DNA from 3 places in the Novosphingobium olei genome. Region 3 is predicted to be linked to each of the others. Evidence: predicted binding sites of a transcription regulator. Region 3 holds the regulator's gene; each other region holds the start of a gene.
The links. Region 3 encodes LexA, which represses DNA repair genes until DNA is damaged. Its sites were predicted from a motif close to GTTCCNCNCTTGTTCT; they were not measured.
Positions count from the first base shown of each region.

Region 1: AACH40_RS11950 (S24 family peptidase) is a predicted target of LexA. The motif match lies at 6,649-6,664, and genes of this name have one in related genera.
Region 2: AACH40_RS00820 (ribonucleoside-diphosphate reductase subunit alpha) is a predicted target of LexA. The motif match lies at 6,371-6,386, and genes of this name have one in related genera.

Region 1 is NZ_AP029021.1:2,546,446-2,556,578, forward strand. It holds gene AACH40_RS11905 (VOC family protein) at 1-438, opposite strand, end outside; gene hppD (4-hydroxyphenylpyruvate dioxygenase) at 435-1,520, opposite strand; gene AACH40_RS11915 (Lrp/AsnC family transcriptional regulator) at 1,685-2,152, shown strand; gene AACH40_RS11920 (transposase) at 2,176-2,439, opposite strand; gene AACH40_RS11925 (UPF0149 family protein) at 3,056-3,667, opposite strand; gene tnpC (IS66 family transposase) at 3,664-5,253, opposite strand; gene tnpB (IS66 family insertion sequence element accessory protein TnpB) at 5,304-5,636, opposite strand; gene tnpA (IS66-like element accessory protein TnpA) at 5,654-6,082, opposite strand; gene AACH40_RS11950 (S24 family peptidase) at 6,735-7,376, shown strand; gene AACH40_RS11955 (thermonuclease family protein) at 7,389-7,814, shown strand; gene AACH40_RS11960 (DUF5818 domain-containing protein) at 7,811-8,116, shown strand; gene AACH40_RS11965 (DUF6961 family protein) at 8,116-8,313, shown strand; gene AACH40_RS11970 (hypothetical protein) at 8,338-8,577, opposite strand; gene mobF (MobF family relaxase) at 8,648-10,133, opposite strand, start outside.
Region 2 is NZ_AP029021.1:159,940-170,072, forward strand. It holds gene AACH40_RS00800 (DUF2171 domain-containing protein) at 417-692, shown strand; gene AACH40_RS00805 (PepSY domain-containing protein) at 928-1,317, opposite strand; gene AACH40_RS00810 (acyltransferase family protein) at 1,470-3,398, opposite strand; gene AACH40_RS00815 (hypothetical protein) at 3,609-3,791, opposite strand; gene AACH40_RS00820 (ribonucleoside-diphosphate reductase subunit alpha) at 4,191-6,107, opposite strand; gene AACH40_RS00825 (GlsB/YeaQ/YmgE family stress response membrane protein) at 6,779-7,027, shown strand; gene AACH40_RS00830 (glycosyltransferase) at 7,444-8,700, shown strand; gene nadB (L-aspartate oxidase) at 8,719-10,133, opposite strand, start outside.
Region 3 is NZ_AP029021.1:1,911,382-1,921,514, forward strand. It holds gene AACH40_RS09015 (aminodeoxychorismate/anthranilate synthase component II) at 1-113, shown strand, start outside; gene trpD (anthranilate phosphoribosyltransferase) at 122-1,120, shown strand; gene trpC (indole-3-glycerol phosphate synthase TrpC) at 1,177-1,965, shown strand; gene AACH40_RS09030 (ADP-ribose pyrophosphatase) at 2,006-2,596, opposite strand; gene AACH40_RS09035 (hypothetical protein) at 2,692-3,351, shown strand; gene AACH40_RS09040 (aspartate/glutamate racemase family protein) at 3,372-4,073, shown strand; gene moaC (cyclic pyranopterin monophosphate synthase MoaC) at 4,320-4,811, shown strand; gene AACH40_RS09050 (molybdopterin molybdotransferase MoeA) at 4,808-6,064, shown strand; gene lexA (transcriptional repressor LexA) at 6,155-6,877, shown strand; gene AACH40_RS09060 (ComEC/Rec2 family competence protein) at 6,871-9,039, opposite strand; gene gltX (glutamate--tRNA ligase) at 9,168-10,133, shown strand, end outside.

The DNA of each region.
Region 1 (10,133 bases), 640 kb from region 3:
CTGCTCCGCTGTGCCAATATTGCAGGCCAGTTCCAGCCGGTGGCCGTTGGGGTCAAAGAAATAGATCGAGCGGAAAATGCCATGATGGGTGGGGCCGAGCACCTCGATCCCCTGCCCCTCGATATGCGCCTTGGCCGCCAGCAAGGCGTCAAGATCAGCCACCTCGAACGCAATATGCTGCACCCAAATCGGCGTGTTGAGGTCGCGCCCCATGGCGGGTTGCTGCGGCAGTTCGAAAAAGGCCAGCACATTGCCGCCGCCGCAATCGAGAAACACATGCATATAGGGATCATAGGCACCGGTCGACGGCACATGATCCTCGGCAAAAGCGGTGGTGTAGGTCATGCCCAGCACGCGGGCGTACCATTCCACCGTCTCTTTCGCATCGCGGCAGCGATAGGCCACATGGTGGATGCGCTGTAATGGTGGCGCGGTCATTGCGTCGCCTCAGTGCTGAGCACACCGCGGCGGATCTGGTCGCGCTCCATGCTTTCGAACAAGGCTTTGAAATTGCCCTCGCCAAAGCCTTCATCGCGCTTACGCTGGATGAATTCGAAGAAGACCGGGCCGATCTGCGTTTCTGAGAAGATTTGCAGGAGCAGGCGCGGGTCGTTCGCCTGCGTGCTGCCATCCAGCAGGATCCCGCGTTGCTGCAGGGCCTCCACCGGCTCGCCATGGCCGGGCAGGCGCTCGGCCAGCATATCGTAATAGGTGGCAGGCGGCGGCGACATAAAGGGCGTGCCCGCTGCTTGGAGCGCATCCCATGATGCGATCAGGTCATCGCTGGCAAAGGCGATATGCTGGATGCCTTCACCATTATAGGCGCGCAGGAACTCTTCAATCTGCCCCCCGCCTTGCCGCGCTTCCTCGTTCAGCGGGATGCGGATCTTGCCATCGGGCGCGGTCATCGCCTTGCTGGTAAGGCCCGTATATTCGCCCTTGATGTCGAAATAGCGGATCTCGCGGAAGCCAAAGACGCGCTCGTAGAAATCGGCCCAATGCGCCATGCGTCCGCCATAGACGTTATGCGTCAGATGATCGATCGTGTGCAGCCCGGCCCCGACCGGATGGCGGTCCACCCCGGGCAGATAGGTGAAGTCGATGTCATAGATCGACAGATCATCGCCATAGCGGTCGATCAGATAAATGATCGAGCCGCCAATCCCGCGAATGGCCGGCAGGCGCAATTCCATCGGCCCTGTGCGCACCTCTACTGGCTCGGCCCCTCGCTCAAGCGCGATGGTATAGGCAGCGGCAGCGTCCTTCACTCGCCAGCCCATGCCGCAGGCCGATGGCCCATGCTCCGCCGCGAAATAGGCGGCGGGGCTTTTCAGTTCATAATTGGCGATAAGGTTGATGCTGCCCTGCCGCCACAGTTGCACATCTTTGGCGCGATGGTTGGCGATATGGGTAAAGCCCATAGCAGCAAAGGCGGCCTCTAGGATGCCTTTCGTGGGGGCAGAAAACTCCACAAACTCGAACCCGTCGAGGCCCAGAGGATTGGCGAAAAGATCGGCCATAAGTGGAAAGGTCCTTGAAGCAATTTGCACGACACATGAAAGGCTTCAACTTTACGGCATTTGACGCGCAAAGTGCGTGTAAAATGATGCAAAAATAGAACAATGTCGCACAATCCGTGCTATAAATTGACTTTATCTGCACGTTTCATGCATAGGAGATGGGGATGCCGCTGGATGGATTTGACCGTAAGATTCTCGCTGCTTTGCAAGAGAAAGGCGACACTGGCCCCGCTGACCTCGCCCCTATCGTCGGCCTGTCCGCCTCCCAGATTTCGCGCAGGCTTCAGCAACTGCGCAAGGATGGTGTGCTGCGCGCCATCCGCGCGAGCCTCTCGCCCGAAGCTTTGAATATCGGTATTGGAGCCTATGTCATGCTCACCATGACCTCAACCGATCCTGGCGCCGCGCAAGCCTTTCGCGACCAGATCTGCGCCATGGACGAGATACTGGAGTGCCAGATGCTGACAGGTTCGCCCGACATGATCCTCAAGCTCGCGACACGCGATCTCGCCTCACTCAACGATCTGTTGAGCAATCACCTGCTGGCCGCACCTGAAGTGGCCACCGCCCGCACCAGCATCATCCTGCAAGAGGTCAAAAGCACGAGCGCCCAGCCCTTGCGATTTGTGTGAGCCGAGCTAAGGTCTGCGGACATTTATCGTAAAGCAATTCGGAGCGCTGCAAGATTGATCATTGCTCGGTAGCTCTGATCGGTTTTTTCATATCGGGTAGCGATACGCCTGAATGCCTTGAGATTGCAGAAGAGATTTTCGACGAGGTGCCGCCAGCGGTAGGCATGGAAGTCGCAGTCGATCTGCCGTTTGCGGTTCGATTTAGGAGGGATAACGCCCACGGCGCCTCTGTCGTCGAGTTCTGACCGTAGCCAGTCAGCGTCGAAAGCTTTGTCGCCCAGGAACATTTCGAATTCCACGCCTTCGATCAGCGTAAGACCGTATGTCCGCCTCGGTACGTGAGGTGGCTCGCCCTACACTACGTTTCCGGGGGTTACTCGGATTGGCCGAGCCGATCCTCATCGCAGGAGGACGAGCCGTGGACCATCATACAGATGTTTTTGTCGGGATCGATGTTGCAAAGTCAAGCAATGCAGCACCTGTATGCGCGATCCACAGCACCGCATCCACAAACTTGCGGTTATCTGAACCGTAAGCGAAGCCGCGACCCCACCTTGCAGGCCTGAAGTACAACGCAGGGTCTCCGCGCCCTGATGGGCTGGAGGTCGCTAGTGCTTTGATGATGTGATGTGATGATGCTGGCACTAATACCAATGCGCGCTGAGGCTGACTCACGCCGGGGATTCCCAAGCAGATGAAAATCTGATTCGACGTTGCAAGCAGATGGAGGCTTGCGATGGCGGCAGCGATTGGGGTTCGATCCGACTACACATCGTCGGATTTGCGTGGGTTTGCGCGACGAAGTAGCGATGCCGATCAGGTCCGGCGTCTGCTGGCTGTTGCACTGATCCGTAACCGTTGCTCCGGACCCACGGGTGCATGTGCTGTAGTTGGATTGGGGCGTTAGCGGATTTCGACGTTCCGGGAGCCTGCAAGCTTGGCGTGGAGCATTTCCATGAGCTCGGGGACGACCTCCCATGATCGGGCGAGCAGTTCTTCAGCCTGGGGGGTGAGGAGAGCACTGCGATCTTCGTCACTTATCATCGTGGTGCAGTGGCCGAGGATAGCGGTAATGGCGATGCCGATTTCGGGCTGAGCAAAGAACGGCTTCCAGTCGTCCAAGCTGAGTTGCATTCCGACGTAGAAGCCGTCGGCAAAGTCTTCGATCAGCACTTCACCTTCGTCGGTCCGCAAGAAGAGCGGTGCGTAGCGCCGGGGCCCTCCGGAGAGTGTGGCACCGATTTCGTTATAACGCTGGAAAAGCGTGTTGCGCGCGGATGCCTCGATCGTTCCTTCGTCTGCCCACGTGACCCGCTCGCCCAGGATCGGCTTGAGCCAATCTTCTGGCGGGATAAACCGGGGAGAGACAACGAGCGCAGCAAGGTAGCCGTCGATCATCGACAGGCCGGCTGCTGGCGGGTCAAGGCTGGCCAGCCAGTTCGCCAGCTGCTCGCGCGTCAGAACGCGGGCGCGGCGGGGACTAGCCGGGCGCTTCATGCGCGGACGATTGCTCATGCTGCCGAAAGTCCTTGAGCCATGCGCTCGTGCTGCCAGGCCGGTACCCAGTTCCATGCAAGCATGCAGCTGAGTTCGTTGTTCTTCACCTGCCCGGTGACGATGCGGGTCAGCACGTCGTTCAGCCACGTGTAGGGATCAAGGCCATTGAGACGAGCAGTCTGCAAAAGCGAGGCGAGGATTGCCCAGGTCTGGGCACCGCCATCACTTCCTGCAAACAGGCTCGACTTGCGCCCTTGGGCAATGCTTCGCATGCCGCGCTCGACGGTGTTGGTATCGACCTCGAGCCTGCCGTCCTCGATAAAGCGGTTCAGTCCCTGCCAATGCGCGAGCGTGTAGCGCATGGCTTTTGCAAGATTGGACTTTGGCGACAGATGGGGAAGCATCTCGTCGATCTCGGCCTTGATGCGCGCCATCGGCGCGCTGCTCTCGAATTGGCGAACCTGTTGCCGCTCCTGGGCGGTGAGGCCTTTGATGCGTGCTTCGACAGCGTAAACTTCGCCAATCGCAGCGATGATCCGCTCAGCCAGGGGGGAAGGAGACTTGCGCCAGGCATCGACGAATTTGCGACGAGCATGAGCCAGGCAGAATGCCAGATTGATCCTCTCGCGCGTCGGACCGGAGCGAGCCAAGGCCTGATAGGCATCATAGCCGTCCACCTGAATGGTCCCAGTATAGCTGCCAAGCTGCTCGCGTGCCTCGGCATGACCGCGCCCACGGGCATGGACATAGACGACGGCAGGACGAGCGGGTCCCCGCCACGGCCGGTCATCACAGGCGTGAGCCCAGAACTGCGTGTTCTTGACGCGTCTTCGGCCTTTCTCCTGGATTGGCATCCGGGTCTCGTCACAGAAGATCCGGGGCTGGCTGTGAATGTAGGCCAGCAGCATCTGATAGAGTGGTCGTAGCCACCAACTGAGCTTGCGCATCCATCGGCTCGGCGTGGAGCGGTCAAGCACGACGCCTTGACCGGCCAGCATCTGCAGTTGCCGATTAAGCGGAATGGACCAGGCAAACCGCGCGGTCGCCATCCAGGCAAGCGTCGAGGTCGTTACCATGGAGCCCGGGATAGCACGCGCTGGCATTGGTGCCTGGGTCACGCCTTCATGACACTTGCGGCAGCCGTAACGGGGACGGATGGTCCGGATAACCCGAACGATTGCCGGGACCCAGTCGAGCGCTTCGCTGGCATCCTCGCCGATGCGATGCAGTGTGCCCTGACAACAGGAGCATTCCAGGCTTGCAGGTTCGATTAAGGTCTCGATGCGCTCGAGGTGCACCGGCAATGCGCGTTCGCCCCGTTTACGCCGGGCCCTCGCAATGGGCACGACAACCGATCCGGCAGATGCCTCATCATCGTTGGCAGGAGAAGCCGCGTCAGAGGCAACAAGTGGCCCGAAGTCCTGGAGGTCAAGCAGTCCTTGGTCGCCGAACAGGGCGCTGGACCGTTCCGACCGAGTGCCAAAGGCTTGCTGCGCAACGCCTTTGAGAAGAGCGCGCAACTGCTCGTTCTCCGCCTGAAGTGCACGCACCAACGCCGCGAGTTTCTCCGGGTCCCGGGGCAGATCAGTGGCGCTGGAGGACATGCTCCTGCATAGCACAGATGCCTGGCATATCCGAACAAAAAGCCCGGGAATCAGCCATAAATCAGGGGCCTTCGCACCTCGGTAGCCGGCAATCCCGTCCAGTCCAGACCAGACAACAGCGCGGCACATTGCGGACCGCTCAGCACGATCGTTCCGTCCTGGATCGGCGGCCAGCAAAACCGCCCACGGTCCAGAACCTTGGCTGCCATGACGGCCCCTGTTCCATCATGACGGACCAGCCTGATCTTGTCCGCGCTCTTGTTGCGGAATACGAAGACGTCGCCTGCGCATGCCTCGTGGCCGAGAACATGGGTCACCAAGCCCATCAGTCGATTGATGCCGGCTCGAAAGTCGATCGGTCGCGTTGCGACGAAGATCTTCACAGAACCATCGATTGGAATCATCCGCGGATCGCCGCCAACACATTGCGCAGGCTCACGACATCAACGGCTCCGCTAACCCTGACGGTCACGTCGCGGATTATCAGTTCGAGCGCACCGGTTGGGTTTGTCGGCACTACGGTCCTCGGCGCAGGCGAGGTCCCCGTCGATGCCAGTGACACAGGCACGAAGCGCATCTCTTCCACAGCACCGACTGCCCGAGCCTGTCGCCGCCAATAGTGCAGCAATCCCAGCCCCACGCCATTGTCGCGAGCAACCTGCGACACCGTCCTGTCAGGCATGAAGCTCTCAGCGAGAATGCGTTCGCGTTCTTCGTCCGACCAGCGCTCGTAGCGCTTCCGTTCGCCATTTGCACAGATCCGCAAACCTGAGTTTGAACTGTGCGACGCACAGGTCAAATCACCCGTCAAACTGCTATCCAAAGCCACCCGCACCGCTCCCTTGTCAAACGACGAGAGCGTAGACGATCACATCAGCGCCAAAAACGTGGGGCCCGTGCAACGGTTACTCTGAACCAGAACGACCGCGGTCGCCAACTTTGCCGGGAAGCAATCGCTCAACCTTCTCCCACTGCTCATCGCTCAATCCATGTCGATCCAATCCAGCTCTCCCTTCGCCAGTCTTGAATCCGATCTCGCAAAAAAGGGAATCCCCTAAATGTCCACAGGCCTTAATTCACGCCACGAGTTGTGCCGAATGTTCTGACAACGGACTGCCTTCAATCACCCGTTCATCCTACTAACCTCACGCAATCCCGCTGGGTTGCGAACGCTATGGCCAGTTCGGCAAATTCCAGCAATTGCTCCGACTTCATTCATATAACCGCGCAAACGCTCTTCGGTCCGTCGACGCGGCCGCCTGCCAGACTTCAGATCGGCGACCAGCCGCGGGTCTCCAACTGCCAACCTGCCGAAGGTGCTTGGCGACGTCTGGGTTCGCGCCAGATATTCCTCGATCTGCTCCAGAAGCTCCATGGCCGTAGACTCGCTTTACCCTTGCGTTCTTGTTATGTTCTTACTAGGAAGGCTTCCTAGAGTCTAGGATCGATTTTCCTAGGCGCCCGCGATAGGACTGGCAGTCATGGACGACGCACGAAGAGCCCTGGACGAGTTGATCCAGCAACGAGGAGTGAACTATTCCTCGGTTTCGCGCCTGCTGGGGCGCAATGCCGCCTACATCCAGCAGTACATCCGGCGCGGCAGCCCGCGGCAGCTGGACGAGCAGGATCGCTCGGTTCTGGCGCGATTTTTCGGGGTCGATGAGAAAATTCTCGGTGCCCCCGCCCGTCGTTCAGGCCCGGTCGTCGAACTGGTCCATGTGCCTTTGCTCAATGTCGAGGCATCAGCCGGCCACGGCGCGCTCGCGGAGATGGAAGCCAAATCAGCGCAATTCGGCTTCGACGAGAAATGGCTACGCCGACTGACCGCGAGCAAGGCATCGAGCCTGTCGATCATCGCCGTGCATGGCGACTCCATGGAGCCCACCCTTCATGATGGCGACGAAGTGATGGTGGATCTCGGGGACGGCCAGGCGCGCCTGCGAGACGGGATCTATGTCCTGCGGATGGATGACATGCTGAGCGTCAAGCGGATTGCCCTCGAACCGCAGGGCAAGCGCGCCTCGGTTCTGAGCGATAACCCGGCCTATCCGAGCTGGCGCGGTCTCGAGAAGCGGACGCTCAATATCGTCGGGCGGGTTCTCTGGTTCGGACGAGCACTCTAAGGGAGCCACATGATACTCGCCTTGCTTGCCGCCTCTATCGTCGCCTCCGGACAGACATTTACCTGCACACCGACCCACGTCTGGGATGGTGACGGTCCGGTCTGGTGTGCGGAAGGTCCTCACCTTCGGATCGCCGGCATCGCTGCGCGGGAAATGGACGGCACCTGCAGGACCAATCAGCCCTGCCCCGCGGCCTCGGCAATTGAGGCGCGCGATGCGCTGGTACAGCTGATGGGCGGCGCGCGCGGAACGATCTCGACCGGTCATGTGGTGGTAAAGGGCCCGCGACTGACATGTCGCTCCGAGGGGGGCGCAGGCGGAAACAGGACCGCTGCCTGGTGCCAGCTGCCCTCAGGCGCAGATCTGTCATGCGCCATGATCAAGACCGGCACTGTCCTGCGCTGGGATCGCTACTGGAAAGGCCCGGCTTGCCGGTGAACAGCACCACGCATCTGACCGGCATCGTCGAGCGGGCGGCCAACGGGCCGGTGCTGCGAACCGATGGTGGCGGGACTTGGGAACTCGACAACACTCGCCAGGTACGCAAACTTATCGGCTCTCGCGTCGAAGTGGTCGGGGAGCGTTCGGGGTTCAACGGGTTTGTCTGCGAACAGATATGGCCGGCCGATCAGCCTCGTCCGACAGCATTTAAACTCCGCATCGAATTCCTTCTTGCCGCCGCCTTCGTCGCCTATGGCCTCTACGCGACGGTTAGCGCGGTCGTGAGCGCGCTAGGCTGATGCTCAGCGACTGGGAACTCTGGGCCTGCGCCAACCATGTCCTGCAAACACACGGCGATCAGGCACCCGTCCATGTCGCCGATCAGATTGGCGCGCTTGCGCTCGCGGGTGATGCCGCGGGAATTCAGACCTGGCAGGCTATAGCTGCGCGGATCGTCCAGCTGACGTCAGAAACTGCTGACCGGCCGCTCCAATAAGCGGCCACCACCACACTGCATCACTCACCCGATCGGCGACAGATCGCTAGGAAAGAGACAGGATTGCGCGCCTGCGCCGCCATGGCTGTCGCTTTCGATGGTGAAGCCGCGCATGCGTTCGACCAGATGACGAGCGAGATCGACCCTGGCGCTGCGCTGGGCGCGCGGATCATCGGCATTGAGACGAACGAGCGTGTGCTCCGGCGCAACGGCCAGCGCGAATTCGAGGTGCGTGAGAAGGATATCGTCGGAGATTCGTGGCATGGGCCGATGAGAACAAATAAAGAACTTCTCGTCAACCGGCAGTGTGCGGACGCATGGGGACAGCAGGTCGCTAGATGCCGATCTCGAATGGCTTGGTGATCGAACGGTCAAGCTCTGGCGGCTTGCGTTCCGGCGCAAGATCGACACGATCTTTGGCCTGCCCTTTGGACGCAGCGTCGCGGAGGAGATCGACCGTTTCCAGCGCCGAGCGCTTCATACCGGCATTGCGCTCGACCGCGGCTTCAAGCTTGCCAGCATTGTCGACATAGAGGGTGAGGCCATCGCGCAGCCGGGTGATCGTGACCAGAAACGTCTGCTGGTTGGCCAGATTGCGCTCGCGGCTGTCCATGACCGCAATGCCGCGATCGGAGGTCAGCCCCTGCGCCATATGGGCATTGAGCGCATAGGCGAGATCGAGACGGCGGAGCATCGGGTCGCCCTGCTCCAGCCTGTGCTCTGCGCCCAAGGATGTCTTCACGACGACAGCCTCCTTTTCGACTGCGACAATCCGGGCCTGGTCGGCATTGAGCAGGCCCCGATGGTGATCGGTCTCTGTCCACCGGATCTTGTCGCCGGTGTGAATGTCGAGGGCGCGGACTTCGAAAAGGCGTAGCGGATCTTGCTCACCTTGCGGCCTTATCTGACCGGGACGAAACTCGAACTGGCGGCCGCGCTCATTTTCGAGCGTGACCCGCTCGCGCGCCACATCGGTCCCGACCACCCGGTACTCGCCTGCTGCAAGGCCCTGGCTGCGCTGACGCCGCGCGACCTCGACCACCATGCCGGGGGCATAGGTGCTCGCGTATCGCAGCTCCTCGCGGGTGACATTGACGCGCGACATGGTCTGGAGCCGCATGGTTTCAGGACCGAGTTCCCCGCTCGCTTTAAGGCCCGTCTGCACTGCATCATTCACCGCACTGCGCAGGTTGCGGCCTGAAGCATAGATCGCGGTTGCCTCGCGCGCCGCTGACGAGAGCGACAACCAAGCGGCGGCGGCTTCGACAGCAGCATCGTTCCCCGCCTCGATCACCTGGGGTGCGAGATGGCGCATGGCATCCTCAATGCGCCCTTCTTGCGCTGCCTGTTGGGCTTCACGCAGGCCTTCGCTGCGCGCGCGAAGATTGGTGCTCATCACCGCAGTCTCGATCCCGGCCTGCTGCATCACATCGAACGGCTTACCCGCATCGACGGCACCCAACTGCTTGCGGTCACCGATGCTGGCAAAGCGGCCGAGTTCGAGCAGGTTCGCGAGGCGCACCAGCTTTTCCTTGTCGGCGTTGCCGACCATGGAGGCTTCGTCGAGCAACACGACACTGCCGCGCATATCGGCCCGAGCCTCGGCGAGGCGGTCCGCATCGGCCCCTTCGAGAAGATCGCTGTGCCGCGTGAGAAACCGCGACACCGTCATCGAGGGAATACCCGTATCCCGCTCCAGCATCTGAACCAGCGTGTTTTGCACCGCGAGCCCGAGCACGGCCCTGCCCTCCTCGCGCAGAATGTCCGCAACGGGCTTGAGGACCGTGCTCTTTCCTGCCCCGGCAACGCCCTGAATGGCG
Region 2 (10,133 bases), 1.8 Mb from region 3:
GGGGGTGTGCCCCGCTGGGCAGGGAACGCCCGGTTTTCCGCGGCATTGATGGGGCAGACGCTCGCTCGGTCCGACGATCAAGCCGGATGCGGGAAGCACCCACCAATACCCCTGAGAGGAGATTCGCCATGGGTGAATATGAACCCAACGATTCGCGCAATGTCACCGCCGCCGGAAATGGCGCGCAGCAGCCTTCGGGCGACCAGCGCTGGAATGGCGATGGTCAGCGCGGCGGGCAGGGCGGCCAGATGGACCAGCAGCAGGGCCAGTCGGGCCAGCAGGGCGACCAGATGGGCTATGGTAGCGGCCGCGAAGGCAGCGCCCAGGCCGAGCAGCAGCAGGGCGGAGCGGGCCAGATGGGCGATGGCGCCGGTTCTGGCCAGCAGAGCCAGTTCCAGAACAACGACCGTTCGCAGATGGGCGGCGGCGCCGGTGACGGCGCGGGCAACACGCAGGTCGCCCAGCAGATCCGCGAGCACATGGAAGTGATCGGCGCCGATGGCGTGCACGTCGGCACGGTCGACCATGTCGATGGCCACCGCATCAAGCTGACCAAGAAGGACAGCGGCAGCGGCAGCCATGAAGGGCACCACCACTACATCTCGCTCGGCCTCGTCGCCGGGGTAGAGGGTGACAAGGTGCGCCTGTCGGCCAATGGCGATGTCGCCTATGGCATGGAAGAGGAAAAGTAAGGGAAGACAAGGGATAAGGGCAATGCGCCCGCTTGCGAAAGCTCCGTCCCCTTCGGAGCCAGGCCCCGCCACGTCGTAAATGGCAAGGCCGGAAGGCGCCCCGTCTGCACGGCGGGGCGTTTTTCTTTGTCCGATCGCCCTGACGGCGCGGCACCGGCCCGCTCCCCCGCCCGGCCTCCCATTCAGGATGCTGTCGTGGGAGACCGGGAGGGGGGCGAGCCTTGTCGCCCAGGCCTTACTTCCAGAACCAGCCGGGCTTGAGGCTGCGCTTGGCGCGGTTGCGCCACATCTGCACGTACATCCACAGCCCCGAGAAGCTGAAGAACACCATCGCGAAGCCCGACAGCGTGGCGATCACCACGCCCAGCGGCCCAAAGCTTTCGCCCGAATGGAGGTGGTGCAGCAGGCCGACCAGCGCGCGCGGATCGCCCTGCTTGGGCTTGGGCCGGCACATGTAGTCGGGCGGGCAGGTGAAGGCGGGCTTGGCCTGCACTTGCGCGGCCTTGGGGCCATCGCCATCGGCACGGCCCAGCAGCGGGACGACCTGGCTGAGCACGCCGGTGACCGCGATCCACAGCAGGAACACCGAAAAGAACACCGAAAGCCAGCGGTGCCACTTGCGCATGAAGAGATCCCCTTTGATATTGCGAATTGATCGCAGGTCTATAAGTGCTTGCCGGGATCAGGCAAGCGGCGGGATTGTCGCGCGTTGTCGCAGGAAAGTGCAAGCCGCGAAATGTCGCAGGCGGTAACGTCGCAGCCTGGCAGGTGATCCCGTCAGCGCGTGGCGCCCCGATCGAACACATGCGCGGCAAGCGGGGCGAGGCGGCGCGCGCCGACCACGCTGAGGTGCTCGGTATCGCGGTAGAACGCGCGGCCCTGCAGCGAGCCGAGGCACTGCCCGCCCCGGCACAGCAAGGGCGCGGGATCGAGCAGGCGCAGTCCGCAGCGCCGCGATGCATCGCGCAGCATGGCATCGGCCTGGGCATTGGCGCGCTCGTGCAGGGCGAGCGGCGTGGTGATCTCCCCCGCCACGCCATCGCGCAGGCGGCGTTCGAGCGCGAGCGGGACCGGCTCGGCAAAACCGGGCACGGGCAGCAGCGCATACGTCGGGCCGGCCTGCGCCAGCTTGCAGGCGGTGTCCCGGAAGTTGCGCACCACGCTGGCGGCATCGCCGGCGGCCTCCTCGCGTCCGAACGGGCCGTAGACGACGTCGAAATAGGACTGCCAGCTGGCGATCAGCACCACGGGCATGGTGCGCGGCCGGGCGAGCGAGGGCAGCACGCGCGTGGCGAATTCGCCGCAGCGGCTGGGCACGACGGCAGTGCGCCCGCCGAACACCGGCATGCACCCGACGTAGGCGCCGAACTGGAAGGCGCGGTCCGGCCCCGCGGCAGCCTCGAACGCGGGGAAAGCGGCGGCGGCGTGGCTGTCTCCCACAAGGATCAGCTGTGGTGCGCCCTTGCCGAAGCGGCACAGCGACGGCGCTTCGCCAGGCAGCGCGAAGCAGCGCGGCGGGAACGATGGCAGGGTGCGGGCATCGCTTTCGACCTGGGCGATGGCGGGGCCGAAGCGGTTCGGCAGGCCTTCGCTGCGGGCAATCGCCCAGCCAGCAGCGGCCACCAGCGCGAGCGCCGCCACCAGCGCCAGCGCACCGCGCCGCCGCGCGCGAAACCGGCGCGGCGCCTGTTCGATGATGTGGTACGAGGCAAGGCCGAGCGCCGCCGAAAGCGCGATGGCGGCCGCGCTCCAGCGCAGGTCGGCGGGGTGGCTGGCATTGACCCACAGCGCCAGCGGCCAGTGCCAGAGGTAGATCGAATAGGAGGCAAGGCCGAGCCAGCCGGTCGCGCGTTCGACCGGATCGGGCAGGCGGGCGGGACCGGCGGCGAGGATCAGCGCGGTGCCGAGCGTGGGCAGCAGCGCGAGCACGCCCGGCCAGGCGCGATCGTCGGCCAGCGCCAGCGTCAGCGCGAGCAGCGCAGCGCCCGCCAGCCGCAGGATGCGGGCGCGGGGCGCGGCCAATTCCGGCGCGTACCAGACAAGGCCGCCCGCCAGCAGCTCCCACGCGCGCGAGGGCAGCAGGTAGAACGCGGCGATCGGCAGGTGGCGCAGCAGCCACAGCGAGATGGCGAAGGATGCCAGCGCGCCCAGCGCCAGCAATGCGGGGATCCAGCGGCGCAGGCCCAGCTTCCACACCGCCAGCAGCACGACCGGATAGAGCAGGTAGAACTGCCATTCGAGGCTGAGCGACCAGGTGTGGAGCAGCCATTCCTGCCCGATGTCGGCCCCGAAATAATCGACGTGCGCGCGCAGGTTGCTGGCAAACAGCGCCGCCATCGCCGCGTTCTTGCCGAGGATCTGGTAATCGGCGGGGATCAGCCGGAACCACCCCACGCCGAGCAGGACGGCGAGCAGCACGACCAGCGCCGGCACGATGCGCAAGGTGCGGTTGACGTAGAAATCGAGGAGCGAGAACCGCGCCGCTTCGAGCCGCGAGACGACGATGCCGGTCATCAGGAAGCCCGAGACGACGAAGAACACGTCGACCCCGGCAAAGCCGCCGGGAAAGCCGGCAAGACGGTAGTGGAAGCCCATCACCGCGACGATGGCCATCGCGCGCAGGACGTTGATGTCGGACCGGAACGCTGGCGATGCGGGCGGTGCGAGGGCGACGGCGTGCCGCCCGGTCGCAGGACTTTCCGTCATGCGCCGAAGCCGATGGCCGCAACGTGCTGGAAAGGCCGCAGGACATTGAAGGGGCAGCGAATGCGCACATTGTGAGCATTAACTGAAATTTCATAAGGCGCGAGCGCGGACCTTAGTTACTCCACAGGGAAAGTTAGATCGGTTGAAAATGAGGTTGGTGATGGCAGGAAGCAAATCTTTGGGGGGCTGAAATCAGCCCCCCAAAGGCAGTTAAGCGTAGCGGAACAGCTTCCACGTGACCGCCTTGCCATTATGCGGAGGCATGCGATTGCCCTTTGCGATGGGAGCAGTTGTGGACGGGGTATCGAGCGACTTCCAGTCCCCGGATTCAGGGCAGGTTTCGCCGGTGCGTGCGGTGGTGCCGAGCGGCTTCCGCGTATTATAGTAATTCATCTTTTCTACTCCGTCGTTGGTGCTGCCGAATGGCGGGCACCGGTTGCATTCACGCCCGGAGCGCAGATGCGCTTCGAGCACTCTTGCAAGCCGAGGTCTGGAAGATGAATGCGCTGCTGCCTCCTCAGGCAATTCACAGCTTATCCACAGTACCTTCCGCCCTGAATCCAATCGGATCAGGTTGACCAAAACGACGGTCCGTGCGAGTCAGGAGCTGCCAAGCGGGCTGCTCGTCGACACCGTCGTTCAGCTTGCCGGGGAAGGTTGTCGAAAGACTGCCTTCCCCTTTTTGCTTCTCTTCAATCGAATCGAAGCAAACACCTAAATATCTCTTGCGACAGCCGCCGACGAATCGACGGCTATCGCAAGTGGTCACTTTTCCACAGCTACAAGCCTAACTCACTGGCAGGCGAGGCATTCCTCGTAGTCGGTCGGGCCGGCGCTGAGTTCGATCTTGGGCGCTTCGGCGGTGTTGTCGGCTTCGACGCCACCGGCGAACCCTGCGCGCTGGACCGACTTCGAGCGGAGGTAGTAGAGCGACTTGATGCCCTTTTCCCACGCCTGGAAGTGGAGCATCAGCAGGTCCCACTTGTCGACGTCTGCCGGGATGTAGAGGTTGAGCGACTGCGCCTGGTCGATGAACGGGGTGCGGTCGGCCGCGAATTCGAGCAGCCAGCGCTGATCGATTTCGAAGCTGGTCTTGTAGATCGCCTTTTCTTCCGGGCTGAGGAAGTCGAGGTGCTGGACCGAGCCGCCGCGTTCGAGGATCGAGTTCCACACGTTGGTGGAATCCTTCGACTTTTCCTGCAGCAGCTTTTCGAGGTACTCGTTCTTGACCACGAACGAGCCGGACAGCGTCTTGTGCGTGTAGATGTTGGCCGGGATCGGTTCGATGCAGGCGCTGGTGCCGCCGCAAATGATCGAGATCGACGCGGTGGGCGCGATCGCCATCTTGCACGAGAAGCGCTGCATCACGCCCATGTCGGCCGCATCCGGGCAGGGGCCGCGTTCCTGCGCCAGCAGCAGCGACGCTTCATCGGCCTTGGCGGCGATGTGCTTGAACATCTTGAGGTTCCAGGCCTTGGCCATGGCGCTCTCGAAAGCGATGCCCTTCTTCTGCAGGAACGAGTGGAAGCCCATCACGCCCATGCCGACGCTGCGTTCGCGCATCGCGGAATAGCGGGCGCGGGCCATCTCTTCGGGGGCCCGGTCGATGTAGTCCTGCAGGACGTTGTCGAGGAAGCGCAGGACGTCTTCGATGAACTGCTTGTCGCCGTTCCATTCGTCCCAGGTTTCGAGGTTGAGCGACGAGAGGCAGCACACCGCAGTGCGATCGTTGCCCAAGTGGTCGCGCCCCGTAGGCAGGGTGATTTCCGAGCACAGGTTCGAGGTCGAGACCTTGAGGCCCAGATCGCGGTGATGCTTGGGCATCGTGCGGTTCACCGTGTCGTTGAACACGATGTAGGGCTCGCCCGTGGCGAGGCGGGTTTCGACCAGCTTCTGGAACAGGCTGCGCGCATCGACCTTGCCGCGCACAGAGCCGTCCTTGGGGCTGCGCAGCGCGAATTCGGCGCCATCGCGGACGGCTTCCATGAATTCGTCGGTCAGCAGCACGCCGTGGTGCAGGTTCAGCGCCTTGCGGTTGAAATCGCCCGAAGGCTTGCGGATTTCGAGGAACTCCTCGATTTCCGGGTGCGACACGTCGAGGTAGCACGCCGCCGAACCACGGCGCAGCGAACCCTGGCTGATCGCGAGGGTGAGGCTGTCCATCACGCGCACGAAGGGGATGATGCCGCTGGTCTTGCCGTTGAGGCCGACGGATTCGCCGATGCCGCGCACCTGGCCCCAGTAGGTGCCGATGCCGCCGCCGCGCGAGGCGAGCCAGACGTTTTCGTTCCAGGTGCCGACGATGCCTTCGAGGCTGTCTTCGACCGAGTTCAGGTAGCACGAGATGGGCAGGCCACGGCCCGTGCCGCCGTTCGAGAGGACGGGCGTTGCCGGCATGAACCACAGCTTCGAGATGTAGTCGTAGAGCCGCTGGGCGTGGCCCTGATCGTCGGCATAGGCATCGGCGACGCGGGCGAACAGGTCCTGGTACTTTTCACCGGGCAGCAGGTAGCGGTCGTCGAGCGTGTCCTTGCCGAACGCGGTCAGCAGCGCATCGCGAGAGGCATCGGTGGCGATCGAGAAGCGGCGCGGCTGGACGGTCTTGGAATCGACCTTGGCCGCAGGGGCCGCCGCCGCGGCAACGGTGGCCGCCATGGCCGCCGTCATGCCTGCGAGCAGGGTATCGCTGCCCTGATCCTTGGTACCCATGCCGATTGCCTGCGCCTCGTTCGGGGCTTCGGGCGCGAGCGTGGCGGTGCCGCCATCCGTGCCGCTATCGAAACCCAGTTCATCCTGTGTCGTCACGGAGCCGTCCCCAGTCCTGAAATCCACCTGCAACCCCCGCTTCGCGGGCCCGGCGCGAGAGCGCGAGGCCGTTTTCATGATCCTGCTGTCCCGAAGGCGAAGCGGCGAACCGCAAGCGCTTCTGACTGGCCCGGTCGAATCGGGGCTGGCCCGATCCTACACCGATTGGAACATAACTGGAACGAGAGTTCCGGGTTGCCCAACCGATATAGGTATCCGGCGGGGGACCTGCGACTTGTCGCGCGGAGGGCGCAGAGGGCTGCCGCGCACTTTACAGTGCCCGTCCGCTTCAAACAAGGTCTAGAGGTCCCCCACCGGTTCAACCACTATCCATAGTGCCTCAACCATCTTGAGACACAAGGGGGGGATGGCCTGAAGGGCGATTCGTTTCGTCGCAGTTACGATTCGTTTCATCGCAGTGACAGCCATTGTGCAGTGCAGCGACGCGTGGGGCGAGGCCCTGTTCAAGGGGGGATGTGGATTACGTAAAATAAATTTGCGCCCGGCACGGGACCTGTGGAAAATCGTTATGGGACGGCTCGGGCCTGGACGCCCTGCAGAAGGTGCAAGCGCAGATGCTCAATATCCTGTCGATACTCGTGACCGGCCTTGTCGTCGGCGCGCTCGCCCGGTTCGTCTATCCCGGCGCGGTCGAGATGGGGCTGCTCAAGACGATCCTGCTCGGCATCGGCGGTTCGCTGGTGGCGGGGCTGTTCGCCAGCTGGCGCGACAAGAGCACGTTCGGCGATGGCGTGAGCCGCGCCGGCTGCCTCGCTTCGGTGATCGGGGCGGTGGTGCTGATCTTCCTCGGCCGGCATCTCTGAGACCAAGGGGCGCCTGCCCCGGGGGCGGCGGGGGCCTTGTCTGCATGGTGGCGTGCCAAGCGGGTGCGTGGCGTCCACGCGCTGGCGCACGAAGACCGGCAAGCCGAGGTTCATCGCCGGTCGGCATGATCGACATGGCAATGACCAAGTTGCCGAGGCCGAGTTCAATCTAAACTATAGTCAAGTTTATCGCAGAACATTCGATAAGGAAATTATCCGCTTCGGTCCGGATAAGGCAATTGTTGCGTCTTATTTTGGAGCGAAGTGTCTCCTAAGATTCCAGTAACGTGCGACCAGCCGTGCCAACAGTTGGCAGCAAACTGTCATGAACGAAAATTAATTCTCATATAACTTTCGCGGACTTCCCATTTTAGGCTGCAAAGCTATGTCTGCTGCGGTGCGGTATGGTGAAACCAATGATGCCACGTAAGGCGCGCTTCGGCATCGTCTGGAGCCAGTTCGCGGACTATCACTGCGACCGCTGCGACGCGATCGGGCAGCGTCTCGGCGAGCGCTACGACGTGCTCGCGGTCGAAGTGGCGACGGGGTCGCAGACCTATTCCTGGCCCGCCTCGCGGCCCCTGGGCTTTGCCCGCAAGCAGACGCTGTTCCCCGGCGCAGAGCTGGAATCGCTGTCGTTCTTCAAGCGCACCAGGGCGCTGCTGGGAGCCCTGTGGGGATGCCAGACGGTGTTCATCGGCATTCCCTACAGCGACCCTTACGTGATCGTGACGTCCTGGCTGCTGCGCCTGTTCGGCCGCCGCGTGGTGATGATGACCGATTCCAAGCATGACGATGCCCAGCGCAATGTCGTGGTCGAAGTGCTCAAGCGCCTGATCCTGCTGCCCTATTCGGCGGCGATCGTTTCGGGCGGGCGGGCGCTGCACTATGTCCGGTCGCTGGGCATCGCGCGGCAGGCGGTGGTGCCGGGCTACGACGTGGTCAGCTGCGAGCGGGTCGAGCGGCAGGCCGGCGCGCTGGTGGAGACGGCGCAGGTTGCCTACGAGGACCGCCCGTTCGTGTTTGCCGGTCGCTTCGTGCCCAAGAAGAACCTGACGTCGCTGGTGCGCGCCTATGCCGGCTATGTCGCGCGGACCAAGGCGCCGGTGCGGCGGCTGGTGCTGATCGGCGCGGGGCCGAAGGAAAGCCAGCTGCGCGCGCTGATCGCCGAACTCGACATCGTGGGGCTGGTCGATTTCACCGGCTTCCTCGGCAGCGAGGAGGTGGCCCGGCGGATGAGCGGCGCGCTGGCGCTGGTGCTGGTCAGCCACATCGAGCAGTGGGGGCTGGTCGTCAACGAGGCGGCGAGCCTGGGGCTGCCCGCGATCGTTTCGAGCGCGGTGGGCGCGAGCGATGCGCTGGTGCGCAATCTCGTCAACGGCTACGTGGTCGAGGCGAGCAGCATCGAGGCGATCACCCGCGCGATGTGCGCCATGGCCGAGGACGAGGCGCGCTGGCGCGGCATGGTCGAGGAAACGCGCAAGCGGGCGACCTTTGCCGACGTGGGACGGCTGGCCGATGCGGTGCAATACCTGCTCGAGCCCGAGACGCCGGGGCTGCGCGAGCGGATCGAACTGTTCATCTGCGAATCCGCCGGCGGCACCTTTGCCGAGGACACCACGCTGCGCAGCGCGGCGCGCACGCTGGCGGGACATCGCCACGCCAACACCTGAACCCCTCCTAGGGCGCGATCAGGGCACCAGCACGGTGTCGACGGGCTTTTCGGCCGTTTCCGGATAATCGAGATTGTAGTGCAGGCCCCGGCTTTCGTGCCGCGCGCGGGCCGAGCGGACGATGAGTTCGGCGCTCTGCAGCAGGTTGCGCAGCTCGATCAGGTCGGTCGAGACGCGGAAGTGGCCGTAGTAGTCGTTCACTTCGTCGAACAGCAGCTTGATGCGATGCGCGGCGCGTTCGAGCCGCTTGTTGGTGCGCACGATGCCCACGTAGTTCCACATGAAGCGGCGGATTTCGGTCCAGTTCTGCTTGATGACGACTTCCTCGTCGGAATCGGTCACGCGGCTTTCATCCCACGGCCGCACGGCGGGCGGCGCATCGAAGCTGTCCCAGCGCGCCAGGATGTCGCGCGCGGCGGCATCGCCGAACACGAAGCATTCGAGCAGCGAATTCGATGCGAGGCGGTTGGCGCCGTGCAGCCCGCTTTCGGTGCATTCGCCCGCGGCATATAGGCCGGGCAGGTCGGTGCGGCCGGCGAGATCGATGAGGATGCCGCCGCAGGTGTAGTGCTGGGCGGGCACCACCGGGATCGGCTGGCGCGTCATGTCGATGCCAAGGCCGAGCAGGCGTTCGTAGATGTTGGGGAAGTGGCCACGCACGAAATCGGCCGGCATGTGGCTGATGTCGAGGTGAACGTAGTCGAGCCCGAACTTCTTGATTTCGGAATCGATCGCGCGGGCGACGACATCGCGCGGGGCGAGTTCGAGCCGTTCGGGATCGTAGAAGGTCATGAAGCGCTTGCCGGTGCGCGGATTGACCAGCCGCCCGCCTTCGCCGCGCACCGCCTCGGTGATGAGGAAGTTCTTGACGTCGAGGTTGTAGAGGCAGGTCGGGTGGAACTGCATCATCTCCATGTTGGAGATGCGCGCGCCCGCCCGCCAGGCCATGGCGATGCCATCGCCGGTGGCGCCGCGCGGGGCGGTGCTGAACTGATAGACGCGGCCCGCGCCGCCGGTCGCCAGGATCGTGGCGCGCGCGGTGTAGGCTTCGACCCGGCCGGTGCTTTCGTCGAGCGCGTAGACGCCCCACACGCGGCCCGAGCCCGAATAGCGCGCGGCTTCGTGGCGGCCGGTGATCAGGTCGATGCAGGCATGGCCCGGCAGCAGGGTGATGTTGGGATGATCGGTCGCCGCCTTGAGCAGCGCCTTCTGCACGGCAGCGCCGGTGGCATCGTCGACGTGGACGATGCGGCGGTGCGAATGGCCCCCTTCGCGGGTAAGGTGCAGGCTGCCCTGTTCGGCGTTGAAGGGCACGCCGAGTTCGGCGAGGCGGGCAATCGCCTGCGGGGCGTGTTCGACGACGAATTCGACCGTTTCGCGGCGGTTGAGCCCGGCGCCGGCGATCATCGTGTCGCGAATGTGGTTGTCGAAAG
Region 3 (10,133 bases):
CGATCCATTCGGTGCAGTTCCACCCCGAAAGCATCGCCACCGAGCACGGCCATGCGATGATCGCCAACTTCCTGCGCGTCTGCGGACTGGTCCCGCTCGCCCGCGCCGCCTGATCGGCACGATGACTCTGCACCTCCCAGACGTTACCGCCACGCCGTTCGCGGCGGACGAGGCGGAGCATCTGTTCGGCCAGATCCTCGACGGCACGCCCGAGGCTGACGATATCGCCCGCTTCCTCGTCGCGCTCTCCGACCGGGGCGAAGTGGCGAGCGAGATTGCGGGCGCTGCACAGGCGATGCGCGCGCGGATGATCCCGGTGTCCGGCCCTGCCAATGCGATCGACGTCTGCGGCACCGGCGGCGATGGCCTGCACACGCTCAACGTCTCGACCGCCGTCGCGCTCGTCGTCGCGGCCTGCGACGTACCCGTCGCCAAGCACGGCAACCGCGCCGCCAGTTCCAAGGCGGGCGCCGCCGATACGCTCGAAGCCCTCGGGCTCGATCTCAATCGCGCCGGAGAGACGGCCGAGGAAACGCTCAACGATCTGGGGATCGGCTTCCTCTTCGCCGCGCGCCACCACCCGGCGATGGGGCGGATCATGCCGATCCGCAAGGCGATCGGCCGTCGCACGATCTTCAACCTGATGGGCCCGCTCGCCAACCCGGCGGGCGTGTCGCGCCAGCTCGTCGGCATCGCCCGCCCCGCCTACGTGCCGATCTATGCCGAAGCGCTGCGTGCGCTGGGCAGTCGGCACAGTCTCGTCGTCTCGGGCGACGAAGGCATGGACGAGCTGAGCCTTGCCGGCGGCAACGAAGTGGCCGAACTGAAGGACGGCGTGGTGCTGATGCGCCGCGTCCACCCTGCCGATGCCGATCTTCCGGTCCACCCGATCGAGGCGATCCAGGGCGGCGATGCGGCCTACAACGCCGCCGCGCTGCGCCGCCTGCTCCACGGCGAGCCCGGCCCCTATCGCGATGCCGTATTGTTCAACGCCGCCGCCGCGCTGATCGTCGCGGGCGAAGTGCATTCGTTCCACGAAGGGGTCGAGGAAGCGGCCGAAGCCATCGACAAGGGCCTCGCCAACGCGCTGCTCAACTGCTGGATCGCCGCGCTGCGCTGACCTTCCCCCGCGCCCCCTCGACAAACCGCCCCGCCCACGGCAAGGCGCTTCGCACGATGACCGACAAGCTCGCCGAAATCTGCGCCACCAAGCGCGACGAAGTGCTCGCCCGCAAGGGGTTCGCCACACTTGCCGACCTCGCCGCGCGCGCCAGCGAACAGACCCCGCCGCGCGGGTTTGAGGCGGCCCTGCGCCAGCGCGCAGCCACCGGCTTCGCGCTGATCGCCGAGATCAAGAAGGCGAGCCCGTCCAAGGGCCTGATCCGCCCCGATTTCCGCCCCGCCGAGCATGCGCTCGCCTACCAGGCGGGCGGCGCTGCGTGCCTTTCGGTGCTGACCGATGCGCCCTATTTCCAGGGCCACGAAGACTATCTGATGGACGCCCGCGCCGCCTGCGCCCTGCCGGTGATCCGCAAGGACTTCATGGTTGATCCCTGGCAGTGCGCCGAAGCCCGCGCCATCGGCGCCGACGCCATCCTGATCATCGTCGCCGCGCTCGAAGACGCCCAGATGGCCGAGATCGAGGCCGCCGCGCGCGAACAGGGCATGGACGTGCTGGTCGAAGTCCACAACGAAGCCGAAATGGAGCGCGCCGCCCGCCTGCAATCGCGCCTGATCGGGGTCAACAACCGCGACCTGAAGCGCTTCGTCACCGACCTTGGCACCACCGAACGCCTCGCCCCGCTGGCTCCGCAAGGCACGCTGCTCGTGGCCGAAAGCGGCATCAACACCCACGAAGACCTGCTGCGGCTGGAAAAGTGCGGCGCGCGCACTTTCCTCGTCGGCGAAGCGTTGATGCGCCAGCCCGACGTCGAAGCGGCAACGCGCACCCTGCTAGAGGGCTAAGCCCGCCGCCCGCACGGAGCCTGTCGAAGGGCTGCCCTGCCTACCGCCCGCTGCCCCACAGCTCGGGCCGCCGCAGCAGCAGCGCCTGCGCCAGCACCAGCGTCTTGGCATCGGTCAGCTCGCCCGCCAGCACCATGTCGCGCAAGGCGTCCAGGGTGATCTCGTGCACGCTGATCGCCTCGAATTCGCCTTCCGCCCCGCCACCTTCGCCCACGCGGTCGGCGGCAGTGTATTCGGCAAGGTAGAGCATCACCCGCTCGGTCGAAACCGGCGGGATCGGCCAGATATTGGCCACCGGCTCCAGCTGGCCCAGCCGCAGCCCGCCTTCCTCCATCGCCTCTTCGCGGATGCGATCCTCGGGCGCGATGCCGTCGAGACCGCCGGCGATCGCCTCCAGCACCGGCGCCTCGCCCGCCGCGATGACCGGTGCGCGCGGCTGGGTGATCAGCAGGCAGCACCGCCGCACCGGATCATAGGGCAGCACCGCCACCGCCTGCCCGTTGTCGAGCAGATGGCGTTCCACCACCACGCCGTCGGGCAGCCGCACCTTCAACCGCGAGAACCTGTACCAGCCGTCGTAGACCAGCTCCTGCCCGATGATCTCGCCCATGATCGTCCCAATCTCCGCCACGGCCGCTCCGCCACGCAATCGGCCTAGCCGCCCCGCCCGGCCCGATGCAACGACCGTTTGCTGCACCGCAAGAAGGGCGTTACGCTCGGCCCGACATGCGCCTGCGCCCCGCCTCGATCCTCGCCCCGATCCTCGCCCCGATCCTCGCCCTGACCCCGATCCTGGCCGCCGCGTCGCTCGTGTGCGTCGGACCCGCCCGTGCGGCGCCGGCAGACCAACCCGTCGCCCTGCCGCTGTTCGGCAAGACGATCACCTTCCGCGTGCCCCCCGCCTATACCGCGCAGCCGGCCCAGCTTGCACGCGGCCAGTTCCTGCTCGAATTCCTGCGCGATGGCGAAACCTTCGCCACCTGGCGCACGCTGCTGACGGTGCGCGGCTTTCAGGGCTTCGGCGGCATCGCCAAGGCCACGCCCGATCTCGCCCGCGCCATTTTCGAACCGCGCGCGTGCCCCAGCGGCGCGATCTTCGAAGCCGCCCCGCCCGAACAGACCGCCGGCGGCATGGAGCTGACCTACATCGCCATCGGCTGCGCCGACACGCCCGCCAGCGCCTATGCCCAGGCGCAGGCCGGCTCGGGAGAGATCGACGTGATCGCGCTCTATCGCGATGCCGAAAACCTCTATTCGGTGCAGTATGCCGTGCGCGGCCCGTCCTTCCGCGGTGACAAGCCCCCGCTGTCGCTGGCCGATGCCCGGGCAACCCTCGCCTGCACCTTCGGCCCTGTCGCCATCATCCCCACACCAGCCGCCAGATGAGCGGCATGGAACACACCCCCTTGCGCCGGCTCGGCCTCATCGGCGGGATGAGCTGGGAAAGCACCGCGCACTATTACCGTCTGATCAACGCCCACGTGCGCGATGCGCGCGGGCCCACCAGTTCGGCCGACATCGTGCTCCACTCGCTCGATTTCGCCCCCATCGCGCAGGCCCAGCGCGAAGGCCGCTGGGATGATCTCGGCCGCCAGCTCGCCGCTTCGGCGCGGCTGCTGGCCGATGCCGGGGCGCAGGCGCTGGTGCTGTGCACCAACACCATGCACCTGCTCGCCCCGGCGATCGAGGCGGCAACGTCCGTTCCCCTGCTCCATATCGCCGACCCGACGGCACAGGCGGTAGTCGCGGCTGGCATCACCCGCATCGCGCTGCTCGGCACGGCTTTCACCATGGAGCAGGATTTCTACACCGGCCGCCTGCGCGATCGGCACGGGCTCGATGTCCTCGTCCCAGATGCTGAAGACCGAGCGCTCGTCCACCGCGTCATCTACGACGAACTCGTGGCCGGGGTGATCTCGCCCGCCTCGCGCGAAGCCTACCGCGCGGTCATCGCCCGCCTTGTGGCGCGCGGCGCGCAGGGACTGATCCTGGGCTGCACCGAAATCATGCTGCTGATCGACCAGAGCGATAGCGCGGTGCCCCTGTTCGATACCACCGCGCTCCACGCACAAGCCGCCGCCGCAGTGGCGCTGGGCTCCGATAAATAACGGACGCGTCAGTTATTTATCGGCGTGCGCGTCAATTTGCACTGTCCTACGCCGCACCTTTCTGGCAACAGCCTGGCCCATGAAAACTCGCGGAACACCGTTGCTTTGGCTCTTCCCGAACCCGCTCGCCCGACCGACGGAGTTCTCGTCCAGGACACTGTCAACTTCGTCAACTTGGACCGGCGGGCAGATTTTCTCCAGGACCGTGTCAACCCCGTCAACCCCCTCCTGCTGCGGAGCCCCGTCATGACCGGCCTCACCCATCTCGACCCCGACGGCAATGCCCGCATGGTGGACGTCGGCGGGAAGGCCGAGACCCGGCGCCTCGCCATCGCCGGTGGTCATATCCGCATGAGCCGGGAAGCGCTCGCCGCGATCCGTGACGGCGAAGTGCCGAAGGGCGATGTCCTCGCCGCCGCACGCATCGCCGGGATCATGGCCGCGAAGAAGACCGGCGAACTGATCCCCCTGTGCCACCCGCTCGCGCTCGATGCAGTCACGGTCGATTTCGTGCTGACCGAAACCGGCGTCTCGGTCACCGCCAGCGCCTCGCTCACCGCGCGCACGGGGGTGGAAATGGAAGCGCTCGTCGCTGCCTCGGTCGCGCTGCTGACGATCTACGACATGGCCAAGGCGCTCGACAAGGGCATGGTCGTCGAACAGGTCCGCCTGCTGGAAAAGCGCGGCGGCAAGTCTGGCGATTGGAAGGCGGCAGACGTGCCGGACCGCACCGCATGAACGCAGGCGCCGAACCGTCCGTCCGCACCCCGCCGCTGCCGCTGCGCACCGCGCAGGAACGGCTGGTATCGCTGGCACCCGATCTCGCCATCGAACATCGCGCCGTGGCCGATTGCACCGGCTTCTACCTCGCCCACCCGATCACGGCGCACCGCACCCAGCCCGATGCGCCGCTCTCGGCGATGGATGGATACGCCATGCGCGCCGCCGATCTGCCCGGTCCCTGGCGGGTCATCGGCGAAAGCGCGGCCGGCCATCCCTTTGGCGGCACCGTCGCCGCCGGGCAGGCCGTGCGGATCAGCACCGGCGCCGTCCTGCCCGATGGCGCGGACATGGTCCTGCTGCAGGAAGATGCGGCGCGCGCTGGCGATAGCGTCACGCTCATCGGCACGCCGCCTTCGCCCGCCGGGCGCCACATCCGCCCCGCCGGCATGGACTTCGTCGCCGATGCGCAGCTGCTCGCCCCCGGCACCCGCATTGGCCCTGCGCAGATCGCACTCGCCATGGCCGGCGGTCATCAGCACCTGCCCGTCCGCCGCCCGCTCCACCTCGCCATCATCGACAGCGGCGATGAACTTGTCGGTCCCGGCAAGCCGCTTGCGGCCCACCAGATCCCCGCCAGCAACGGCCCGATGCTCGCCGCCATGGCCGCCGGACTTCCGGTACAGGTCACGCGCATCGGCCCGGTGGCCGACCGGATCGACGATATCGTCGCGGCGCTCGAACAGGCCGGCGGGGCCGACATCATTGTCACCAGCGGCGGCGCCTCGGTCGGCGATCACGATCTCGTGCGCCCCGCGCTCGCCGCGGCGGGCGTCACGCTCGATTTCTGGCGGGTCGCGATCAAGCCCGGCAAGCCGCTGCTCGTCGGCCGGCGCGATCATGGCGCCGGTCCCGAATTCGCCAGTCCACAGATCGTGCTCGGCCTGCCGGGAAACCCGGCTTCGGCCTTCGTCACCGGCTTCCTGTTCATGCTGCCGCTGCTGCGCGCCGCGCTCGGCGCCGCAGAGGCGCTGCCGCGGACGATACCGGCGCGCCTTGCCGCCGATCTGCCCGCCGGGGGCAGCCGCACCGAATTCCTGCGCGCCCGCTTCGAAGGGGGCGCGGTCGCGTTCGATCCGCTGCAGGATTCGGGCGCGATCACCCCGCTTGCCCGCTCCAATGCCCTGGTCGTGCGCGAAGCGCGCGCGCCAGCGCTGCCTGCCGGAAGCGAAGTGCCGGTCTATCTGCTCGAAACTGGCGGAATTGCTTGACGGGTTTGGTGGAGTTGCTTATTCGTTCCGCATTCGTTCGCCAGTGATGAGAACAAGGGGCGAAGGAAACGGCAATAGGGAGCAAGCGTGATGTTGACGCGCAAGCAGCATGAGCTGCTGACCTTCATCCAGAACCGCCTCGAGGACTCCGGCATTTCTCCCTCTTTTGAAGAGATGAAGGAAGCGCTCGACCTCAAGTCCAAGTCCGGGGTCCACCGCCTGATCTCCGCGCTGGAAGAACGCGGCTTCATCCGTCGCCTGCCCAACCGCGCCCGCGCGCTCGAAGTGCTGCGCATGGCGGACGGCAATGCGGTGAAGGGCGCTGCCCCCGCTTCCCCAGCACCGCTCGCCGCCAACGCGAACACCGCCAATGCGAACACGGGGGTGCCGCCGCTGCGCGCTCCGGCCCGTGCGCCCGAACCCGCCAACGACGTGATCGAACTGCCGCTCCACGGCCGCATCGCCGCCGGCGCCCCGATAGAGGCGCTGGAAGGCACCTCGACGCTTCCCGTCCCTGCCGCGCTGCTCGGCGCAGGGGAACATTACGCGCTCGAGGTGTCCGGGGATTCGATGGTCGAGGCCGGCATTCTCGATGGCGATTACGCCCTCGTGCGCCGCACCGAAGTCGCCCGCGACGGGGAAATCGTCGTCGCGCTCATCCGGGGCGAGGAAGCCACGCTCAAGACGCTGCGCCACGAAAAGGGCATGGTGCGCCTCGATCCGGCCAACGCCGCCTACGATCCGCAGTATTACGCTCCCCACGAAGTGCAGATCCAGGGCAAGCTCGCCGGCCTTCTGCGCCGCTATCACTGAGGCGGCGACGGCGGACGGGGCCGTGATGCCAAGGCGCCGGGGGCAGGCCAGCGGTACCAGCCGTGATGCCCCTGCGTTTCGGCCACGGTGCGCACCCGGCCGCTGCCAAGCTCGATGGCAAGACCGCCCGTCTGGCGCAGCAGTCCCCGGTCGGCTTTCAGCAGGCGGGGCTTGCAGGCGTCGGGCAGGCGGCGATCGGCGATCACGATATCCGCCGCCGCGCAAGCCTCGACCAGCGGCGCCCACGGCGTCAGGTCCCTTCCCCGGCTCATCAGCAGCACGAAGCGGCGGGGCCGGCCCGACACCTGACGAACGGTCGCCAGACGGCAGAAATCGGCGTTGCATTCCGCCCCCGGCGCCTCCTCGATGGAGGCCGAAAGGTCCTTGATTCCGGCAGCTTCCATCAGCGTGTCACGGGCAAAGTCGCTCCGCCCTTCGCGCAGCAGCAGCAGCCCGCCGCCCGGATCCGCAGCCGTGATGCCGACCTGCCGCCCATCGCCCGAAACCAGCACGTCGGGCGTCGGCGCGGTCAGCACCAGCACGGTGGCCAGCGCGATGGGCGCGAAGCCCCACAGCCGCACCCGCCCGCTCCACAGCGCCAGCCACAGCAGGCCGGCGATGAACAGGCCGAACGTGATGCGGTCCATCCCCGGCAGCATCGTCACCGCGCCCGGCTGCGCGGCGGTTTCGTGGGCCATCCACAGCAGCAGGTCGAGCGACTTGCCGACGAGATACCATACCGGCGCGCCCCACCCCGCCAGATCGAGCAGCAGCGCCAGCGCCAGCAGCGGCATCGTGGCAAAGGTGGTCAGCGGGATCGCCACGACATTGACCAGCGCGCCGTAGAGCCCGGCGCGGTGGAAGTGGAACACCGCGATCGGCATCAGCGCCAGTTCGATCACCACGCCGGTGACGAGCAGCATGGCAAGGTGGCGGCCCGTCCGCACGAACCAGCCCTCGTCGCGAGGGGACAGGAAGCGGCGCGCAGGGGCGGAATTGTGGAACGCGATGATGGCGATGACCGAGGCGAAGCTCATCTGGAAGCTGGGACCCCATACCGCTTCGGGCCAGAACAGCAGGACGGCGAAGGCCGCGACGGCAACCATCCGCAGCGACAGCGGATCGCGGCCCAGCGCCATGGCGACAAGCACCAGCAGCGCACCGACGCAGCTGCGCACCGTCGGCACTTCCGCACCGGTCAGCAGGGTGTATCCGATCCCCGCGAGCGCCCCCGCAGCCGCCGCCACGAGCGGCAGCCGGACGCGCAGCGCGATGGCGGGAATGAGCGCCAGCAGCGCCATGACAAGGGCATAGACCCCCGCGATCACCGCGCTGACATGCAGGCCGCTGATCGACAGGAGGTGGGTGAGCCCGGCATCGCGCATCGCGTCTTCGTCGTCTTGCGCGATCGCACCCCGATCACCGCTGGCGAAGGCGGCGGCGATAGTGCCGGGCGAACCGCCGAGCTGGCTGCGCACATGGCGCGACAGGGCCCTGCGCACTTCGCCGAGCGAGCCATCGCCGTGGCCGGGATCCAGCACCTCGACCGGGCCCAGCGCGCGGCCGGTGGCGGCAAGGCCCTGGAACCAGGCGGCGCGGGCGAAGTCGTAGCTGCCGGGCAGCATTGGCGGTGCAGGCGGCATGAGCCGGGCGTCGAGCCGCACGGTGGCGCCTTCGGCCATGCCCGGCCGGTCCTGCTCCACCGGTACGTTCACGCGCACCCGCTGCGGCGCCGGGGGCATATCCTGCGCATCGCGGCCGCCCGGCGAACGCGGCAGCAGGCGGGCGGCGAGGACGAGCCGGATCGCATCCTTGGCCCCCTGATCCTCACGCGAAAGCACGCGCCCTTCGATCGTCACCACCATCGGCCGGGCGATGGGCGGCGCGCCGACGAAGGTCGACTTGGCCCATACCAGCCCCAGACCGCCGACGAGCATCACCAGCAGGCCGACAATTGCTGCCCGCAAGTGCGAAAGATCGCCCTGCGCATCGAGCAGCGACGCGCCCGCCCCCGCCGCAGCGCACAGGGCCAGAAACGCCAGCCACTGCTGCGGACCCGGCAGGACAAGCCATGTAGCGATTCCAACGCCAAAGCCCACGACCAGCCACGATCCGCGTTCGAGCGGACGGCTGGCGAGGAATTCGTCCATGGTGCGCTGCACACTGGACAAGCGGCGCAGATTGCCCCAAGGCCGCGGCGAAGATGTCGCGAGCCAGTCTTGCGGATCTGCCGCGGACGAGTCTTCGGCTCGCGTCGCCATGTTGACACTGGAAGGATCGCGTTCCGCAAATGGCAAGCGCCACTGATACCGTTTCTGCAGGATCGGCTCTTGCCGGCGGTGGTGACCGCACCGGCGTCGTTACCCGTTTCGCCCCTTCCCCGACCGGCTACCTCCATATCGGCGGGGCGCGCACCGCGCTGTTCAACTGGCTGTTCGCGCGCCACCACGGCGGCAAGTACCTGCTGCGGATCGAGGATACCGACCGCGCCCGTTCCACCGATGCGGCGATCGAGGCGATCTTCGACGGGCTGGAATGGCTGGGCCTTGGCGGCGACGAGCCGGCGGTGTTCCAGTTCGCCCGGTCGGAGCGTCACGCGGAAGTGGCCCACAAGCTCCTGGAAGCGGGCCACGCCTATCGCTGCTACCTGACGCAGGAAGAACTGGCCGCCATGCGCGAGAAGGCGCAGGCCGAAAAGCGCCCGTTCCGCATCGCCAGCCCGTGGCGCGACGCCGAACCGGCGAGCTGGCCGGCGGACAAGCCCTATGTCGTGCGCATCAAGGCGCCGCGCGAGGGCGAGACGGTGATCGAGGATCTGGTCCAGGGCACGATCACGGTCCAGAACGTCGAGATCGACGACTACGTGATCCTGCGCAGCGATGGCACACCGACTTACATGCTGGCGGTGGTAGTCGACGATCACGACATGGGGGTGACCCACGTGATCCGCGGCGACGACCACATCAACAATGCCTTCCGCCAGATCGTGCTGATCCGCGCGATGGACGCGATCGAAGGCAGCTGGCCGGACCCGGCCTATGCCCACATCCCGCTGATCCATGGCGCGGATGGCGCCAAGCTGTCAAAGCGCCACGGCGCGCTGGGCGTGGATGCCTATCGCGACGAGATGGGCCTGCTGCCCGAAGCGGTGCTGAACTATCTGATGCGCCTTGGCTGGGGCCACGGCGACGAGGAGATCATCAGCACGACGCAGGCGATCGAATGGTTCGACATCGGCAACGTGAACAAGGGCGCA